2 linked regions of the Thermotoga maritima MSB8 genome follow. The protein of the gene in region 1 interacts with the protein of each later gene in a pairwise test. Links are inferred from orthologs where the notes say so. Each region holds a gene or a part of one and is shown on either strand. Other genes may lie near its edges. The genes, in order: lpdA and TM_RS06290.

Region 1 (3,265 bases):
TATGCTTGCCTCCGCTGCTGTTTTTGATGCCAGAATTGCAGCGTCCAACCTGTACGGTCTGAAGGTGATCAGAACGAACAAGGGTTCTCTGAACGCGTACTCGACCGTCATAGGAAGCAAGGCCTTCGGCTCTGTGGGAATAACGGAGAGAATAGCGAAGGAAGAAGGATTCGAAGTTGTCGTTGGAAAGGCAGAGGCACCAGACAGACATCCTGGAAAGTTCGAAGATACCTCAAAACTCGTGGTGAAACTCATCTTCTCGGAAGACAGCAAGATCCTGCTCGGTGCGCAGGTGTGTGGTGGAAAGAGCGTCGGTGAGATAGTGAACCTAATAAGCCTCGGCATACAGAAAGGCATCACAGCCAACGATCTGTTCACCATGCAGATCGGGACCCATCCACTTCTCACATCCGCTCCAACGGTGTATCCACTGGCGAAAGCGGCTGAAATGGTATTATAAATTTCTCATATGGAGGTGTTGCTCATGGCAGCGAAAGAAAAACTGGAACAGATTCAGAAGCAGCTTCAGGAAATCATCGGAAAGGCACCTGAGATCGGAAAGTTCGCAGAATACGTTCACGCGGCTGAAAGCCCGAAAGCACTCGACACAAAAACGAAGGAACTCATATCTCTTGGAATAGCTGTGGCAGTGAGATGTGAACCGTGTATCGTCTGGCATGCGGGACCGCTGTGAGAGCAGGAGCAACAGAAGAAGAAATCCTCGACACAATCAAAGTGGCAGTCTGTATGGGCGGTGGCCCAGCACTCATGTACGGTTTGAAGGCATACGAAATCGCCCTCGAATTCCTCGGAAAATAACATCACCCCTCCCTTCGGGAGGGGTTTTCTCAGGAGGGGACGAACATGTACGATGCTGTGATCATAGGAGGAGGACCCGGAGGTTACGTCTGCGCTATAAAACTCGCACAGCTTGGAAAGAAGGTCGCACTTGTCGAAAAAGATGCCCTCGGGGGAACCTGTACCAACAGGGGATGCATTCCAACGAAGGCGATGCTCACAGTCTCCCATCTCATGGATGAAATGAAAGAGAAAGCTTCAAAGTACGGCTTGAAAGTCTCAGGAGTCGAATACGACGTCGCCGCCATAATGAAACACGTTCAAAAGAGTGTGATGATGTCAAGAAAGGGAATAGAGTACCTGCTGAAAAAGAATGGGGTTGAAGTCTTCAAAGGAACGGCCGTCGTGGAAAACAAGAACACGGTTGTTGTCCAGGAAACGGGAGAGAAACTGGAAGCAAAGAATCTTGTTCTCGCACACGGATCCGTTCCCTCCGTGTTTTCTCCCTTCGATATCGACGGAGTCTGGACGAGTGATGACGTGTTCAATTTGAAAGAATTTCCAAAGTCGCTTGTGATAGTGGGCGGTGGTGTCATCGGAGTTGAATTCGCGACGTTTTTCGGTTCTTTCGGTGTGGATGTGACGATCGTTGAGATCGCAGAACACATCCTCCCCTATGAAGACTCAGATGTGGCAGAAGAAGTGAAAAAGGCCCTCAAAAGGAAGGGTGTTAAGATCCTGGAAAAAACAAAAATTTCCTCCCTGAGCAAAGTCGATGACGGCTTTGAAGTCGCACTCGAAAATGGAGAAACCCTTAAGGCAGAAAAGGTCCTGCTCGCCGCAGGAAGAAAGCCCAACATACCGGAGGACGTGAAAGCTCTCGGAGTGAAGATAGAAAAAGGAGTCGTCACTGATAGCAGGATGAGAACGAACGTGGAAAACGTTTACGCGATAGGAGATATCAGAAGTGGAATCATGCTCGCTCATGTGGCCATGTACGAGGGAATAGTCGCTGCAAAGAACATCGCGGGAGAAGAGGAAGAAATGGATTACTCGGCCGTTCCGAGTATCATCTTCTCCTCTCCGGAAGTGGCATCTGTCGGTGTGAGAGAAAAAGACGTGAACCCCGAAGAAGTTGTGATCTCCAAGTTCCCAGTCTCCGCAAACGGAAGGGCAAGAACGATGCTTGAAAACATAGGGTTTGCCAAGGTCATAGCGGACAAGAAAGACGGAACGGTTCTCGGCATGAGCATCGTTTCACCATCGGCTACCGATATGATCATGGAAGGTGTCATAGCCGTGAAGTTCAGGATGAAAGCGGAAGATCTGGAGAAAGCCATTCACCCGCATCCGACTTTGACAGAAACCATACTCGGGGCTCTTGAAGGGGTCTCAGGAAAACCCATTCATCTGTGATACATGGCAGCACTCTTTCTTTAAAGGGCAGACACCGCACTTCGGAGTTTTGCTGCAAAATTTTTTCGCGTGTTCCACTATAAGCCCGTGAAACTCCTGGTAAAGACGAACATCTTCTGGATAGTGAGTCATGAAAAGCTTTTGCACTTCGTCGTAGTCGTTCAGCTCGATGTTGAAGATTCTCTTCAAAAGTCTTCTTGTGTAGCTGTCAACAACGAAAACCGGTTTTTCCAGGGCGTAGAGCAGAATGGCATCGGCGGTTTCTTTGCCGATGCCTTTTATTTTGAGGAGTCTTTCTCGTAAAATATGTGTTGGAAGATCTCTCAGACGAGATAGATTGTAGTTGTATTCTTTGAGAAATTTCAACAGTTCCTTGAGGCGCTTTGTTTTGATGTTGAAGAACCCCGCTGGTCTTATGAGCTCTGCTACTTTCTCCTCGGGAAGAGAATCCAGTTCTTTCAGCAGGTTGTTTCCTTTGACTTCGTTTTTGATGTTTTCCATGGCACGTTCAACGTTCTTCCAGTTCGTGTTCTGGGTGAGAACTGCTGTTATTACGATTTCCTCAGGTGTTCCGGGCCACCATTTCCCAACCGATCCGTGTATTTCCAGTAACTTTCTGTAGAGTTCTGTCAGTCTCATACTTAAAATTATACGGGGGGTGAACCAGATGAGCATCATCTACAGGAGAAGGAGTATCAGAAAGTATCAGAAAAAGGATGTTCCGGACGAGCTGGTGAAAGAGATCATCCGTGCCGCCATGCACGCTCCTTCCGCGTGCAATCAACAACCGTGGCATTTCGTTGTTATCAGAAACGAAGAAACAAAAAAGAAAATCGCGGAGATCCACCCTCATGCACAAATGTCTGCAGAGGCGCCCGTTGTAATCCTTGTCTGTGGAGATCCCACACTTGAAAAGTGCAAAGGCTACTGGATCCAAGACTGTTCCGCCGCTGTGGAGAACCTTCTTCTGAGAGCGACAGAACTCGGTCTTGGAGCAGTGTGGTGTGGAGTTTACCCAAGAGAGGAAAGAGTGAAAGCCTTCAGAGAGCTT
Region 2 (3,232 bases), 860 kb from region 1 along the record:
AGCTGGAGCTGTGGAAACACATGGAAAAGATTACATTGTAAGAGAGGGGGATGTGATCCATTTCCTATTCCGTGCTTGACGTCTGGAAGATCTTTCGGAGCACGCCGTTCACCACGGCTGTTATTTCTTTTCTGACAGCTCAGTTCATAAAGTTTCTGATCAAAAGAGACGTGAAGATGCTGAAGAGTTACGGTGGTATGCCCAGCGGTCATGTAGCCACCGTTTCTGGCCTTGCGTGGTCACTCGCCCGGAGCACGGGATTCGACTCTCCCTACACCTCCATCGCCGCCATTTTCCTTGTGATCATATTCATGGACGCTATTGTTCTGAGACCGGCTGTGAAGAAGGATCTGGGGCACAACTTTCTGGAGGCGCTCGCTGGCCTTGGACTCGGAATGCTCATCGCCCACATTTTCCCCGCGCGGCTCCATCTCTGGTGAGGTGAAGGGATGAAAGAATACCGGATAAGACCCAGGGAAGCGAATCTTTCTTTTCTGGAAGATCTGGATGAGGAACAGAGAAGAGCAGTCGTTGAATCAGAGGGAAGATGCATCGTAATAGCAGGCCCGGGGTCTGGGAAAACCCGGGTTATCACGTACAAGATCGCCTATCTTCTGGCGAACGGTGTGGATCCTTCCAGGATTCTTCTGGTCACGTTCACCAGAGCAGCGGCGCGGGAAATGGTGGAGAGGGCAAAGGCGGTGACCGGAAGAGAGCTTTCTGAGATGCTCGCCGGAACGTTCCATCATGTGTGCAACCACTTCTTGAGAAAGTACGCACCTTACGTGGGTTTGGAACGAAATTACTCTATCCTAGACAGAGAAGACGCGGAGAGCCTCATGAGGCATGCAAGAAGCAAGTACCTCGAAAGAAAGAGTAAAGAAGAGAGAAAAAACTTTCCCCAGCCCTCTGTTTTGATGGCTATATATTCTTACATGAAAAATACTCTCAAATCTTTGAGGGAAAGTATCGTAGTGAAGAATCCAAAGTTTCTGGACTTGAAGGAAGAAATCTCGGAGATCTTCGATCTCTACGAGCAGGAAAAACGCTCTCAGAACGTGGTGGACTACGAAGACCTTCTCTTCTACGCTTACAGACTCTTCGAAGAGAACAAAGAAATAAGAGATCGAGAGGCGGAAAGATTCCTTTGGATACTCGTGGATGAGTTCCAAGACACCAACTACGTTCAGTACAAGATAGTGGAACACCTCTCGTCGAAACACGGCAACATCCTGGCGGTTGGAGACGACGCCCAGAGTATTTACTCCTTTCGAGGGGCAAGATACGAAAACGTCGAGGATTTCATAAGAGTTCCCGGAACGAAGATCTTCAAGATCCAGACGAACTACAGAAGCACGGAAAGTATTGTGAAATTCATAAACGCCATGCTCCCGAGAAAATCCGTTCCAAAAGAACTGAAGCCGGTAAAGAAAGATGGCATGAAACCCGTTGTTGTCAAGACCTGGGATAGATATGAAGAAGCGAGGTTCGTGTCTCAGAGGATTCTCGAGTTAATAGAAGAAGGGTTCAAACCAGAAGAAATCGCCGTTCTCTACAGATCACATTCGCACTCTCTGGAACTTCAGATGGAACTCGTTCGAAGTAGAATAGATTTCCGTGTGCTGTCTGGTCCCAGATTCACCGAGAGCGCCCACGTGAAGGACGTTCTTTCTTTTCTCAGAATCGTTCAAAATCCGAGAGACAAATCCGCCTGGTTGAGGGCTGCAAAACTCTTCTACGGGATCGGTGACAGAACGGCTTCGAAGATAGCGGATCTCGCCAGCGCTTACGTGGAAGAAGGTCTGGATCCCTTCCAGGAACTGAAGAAAGTGAGTTTCAGTGGTGAGTACAGCAGGTTTATCGATATTCTCGATCAGATCAGAAAGCTCGATTCTCCTGGGGAAATGATAGAGCGCGTCCTGTCTTCTTTTTATTCCGAATATCTGGAAGCGAGGTATCCTGATTTCCGTGAAAGGGAGATGGATCTGGAAAGGCTCGTTGAAATAGCGTCTCGCTACACAAGTCTCGAATCCTTCCTGACGGATCTTGCTGTGACGGAAAACGTTGAAATAGAAAGAGAAATCTCTCAAAAAGAGGGAAAGGTCACTCTCACCACCGTTCATCAGGCAAAAGGGCTCGAGTGGAGAGTCGTTTTTGTCATCTCTGTGAATCCCGGAGACTTTCCGAATTATTTCGCGATATCCGAAGGGAATCTCGATGAGGAAGAGAGGATCTTCTACGTTGCCATAACAAGAGCAAAGGAACAGCTGTATATTTCCTACCAGGTCACCGGAACCTCCTACCCATACCGCGGAAACAGGTTCATCATGAGAAGCGGAGAGAATTTCATTGACAGAATACCGCTTGAACTCGTCGAGTTTTGGGAAGTGAAATGAGACTTTAGCTCAGAAGCCAAACGTTCTCCACGAACACCCTCTTCAGACCCTTTTCGAGTGCCTTCTGTTTCACTCTCTCCATGTGATGTTTTCTGGTGGTTGGAAGATCGCTCATCAGGTGCTGAGGAGCGAACGCAAGGAGAACAAGGGGAATTTCTGGATCCACCGATGAAATGAACCCTGCGATTCCTTCTATTTCCTTTTCGTCGATGTAGTGAGGTATTACAAGAACACTGATAACAAGAAGTGGTATTTCTCTTCCCTTACCCATGGAGGAAACCAGCTGCACGTTCTCCATGATTCTTCTAACGGCACTCTTCCCGTCAACTCCGGTCAGCGCTTCATAAACCTCCGGTGAAAAGGCCTTCCAGTCTATCTTGACTATGCCACCACTTTCAAGACTGACTCTGGCCATCCTCTCCATGATCCTGGGATGAGCAAGACCATTCGTTTCCCAGCAGATCCTTCGGCGATTTCCCAGCTTCACGGCAAACTCCAGTGCGAACACAGTCCAGGGAGTGGGATCTCCCCCGAAAAAGCACACACAGGAGACGCGTGGTTTCATAGCTATCTCAACGAGTTCGTCGATGTCCACGATCTTTCCTTCGGATATCCTTCCGTCTTTCACCATGTACTTGTGATCTATGTTCTGACAGAAGAGGCAGTCGAGGTTGCATCCTGCGAAGAAGACTGCGAAATTGTAAAAGCCCCTGTGTTCTCTTTCCGGACAGATAGGTAGTGCGACGCAGTTCGTTGGATGGGGATCGTAGTACCAGTGAAGGAAGGCCTTCCTGTGAGAGCCTGTTATATAGGAGAGCCTGCCTCCTTCGTTTCTG

Evidence for each region.
Region 2: the proteins of lpdA (region 1) and TM_RS06290 interact in binary tests that used the Escherichia coli proteins (3 or more experiments, as listed by UniProt). The link is inferred for Thermotoga maritima MSB8 from one-to-one orthologs.

What each region holds. Positions count from the first base shown.
Region 1 is NC_000853.1:399,187-402,451, forward strand. What follows is about bases 97-3,039. They hold lpdA (dihydrolipoyl dehydrogenase), read left to right. Parts: upstream 97-864; coding sequence 865-2,214; downstream 2,215-3,039. Other genes in these bases: TM_RS01925 (FAD-dependent oxidoreductase), read left to right, coding at 97-460; TM_RS09770 (carboxymuconolactone decarboxylase family protein), read left to right, coding at 485-694; TM_RS09775 (carboxymuconolactone decarboxylase family protein), read left to right, coding at 691-819; TM_RS01940 (endonuclease III domain-containing protein), read right to left, coding at 2,191-2,853; TM_RS01945 (nitroreductase family protein), read left to right, coding at 2,882-3,039. In the rest of the region: more of TM_RS01925, read left to right, coding at 1-96; more of TM_RS01945, read left to right, coding at 3,040-3,265. UniProt on the Escherichia coli protein: Lipoamide dehydrogenase is a component of the glycine cleavage system as well as of the alpha-ketoacid dehydrogenase complexes.
Region 2 is NC_000853.1:1,263,939-1,267,170, reverse strand. Bases 13-2,922 are described here. They hold TM_RS06290 (ATP-dependent helicase), read left to right. Parts: upstream 13-449; coding sequence 450-2,396; downstream 2,397-2,922. Other genes in these bases: TM_RS06285 (radical SAM protein), read right to left, coding at 2,401-2,922; TM_RS06295 (divergent PAP2 family protein), read left to right, coding at 72-440; ychF (redox-regulated ATPase YchF), read left to right, coding at 13-79. Also shown: more of ychF, read left to right, coding at 1-12; more of TM_RS06285, read right to left, coding at 2,923-3,232. UniProt on the Escherichia coli protein: A helicase with DNA-dependent ATPase activity. Unwinds DNA duplexes with 3'-5' polarity. Translocates on single-stranded DNA with 3'-5' polarity. Initiates unwinding more efficiently from a nicked substrate than double-stranded DNA.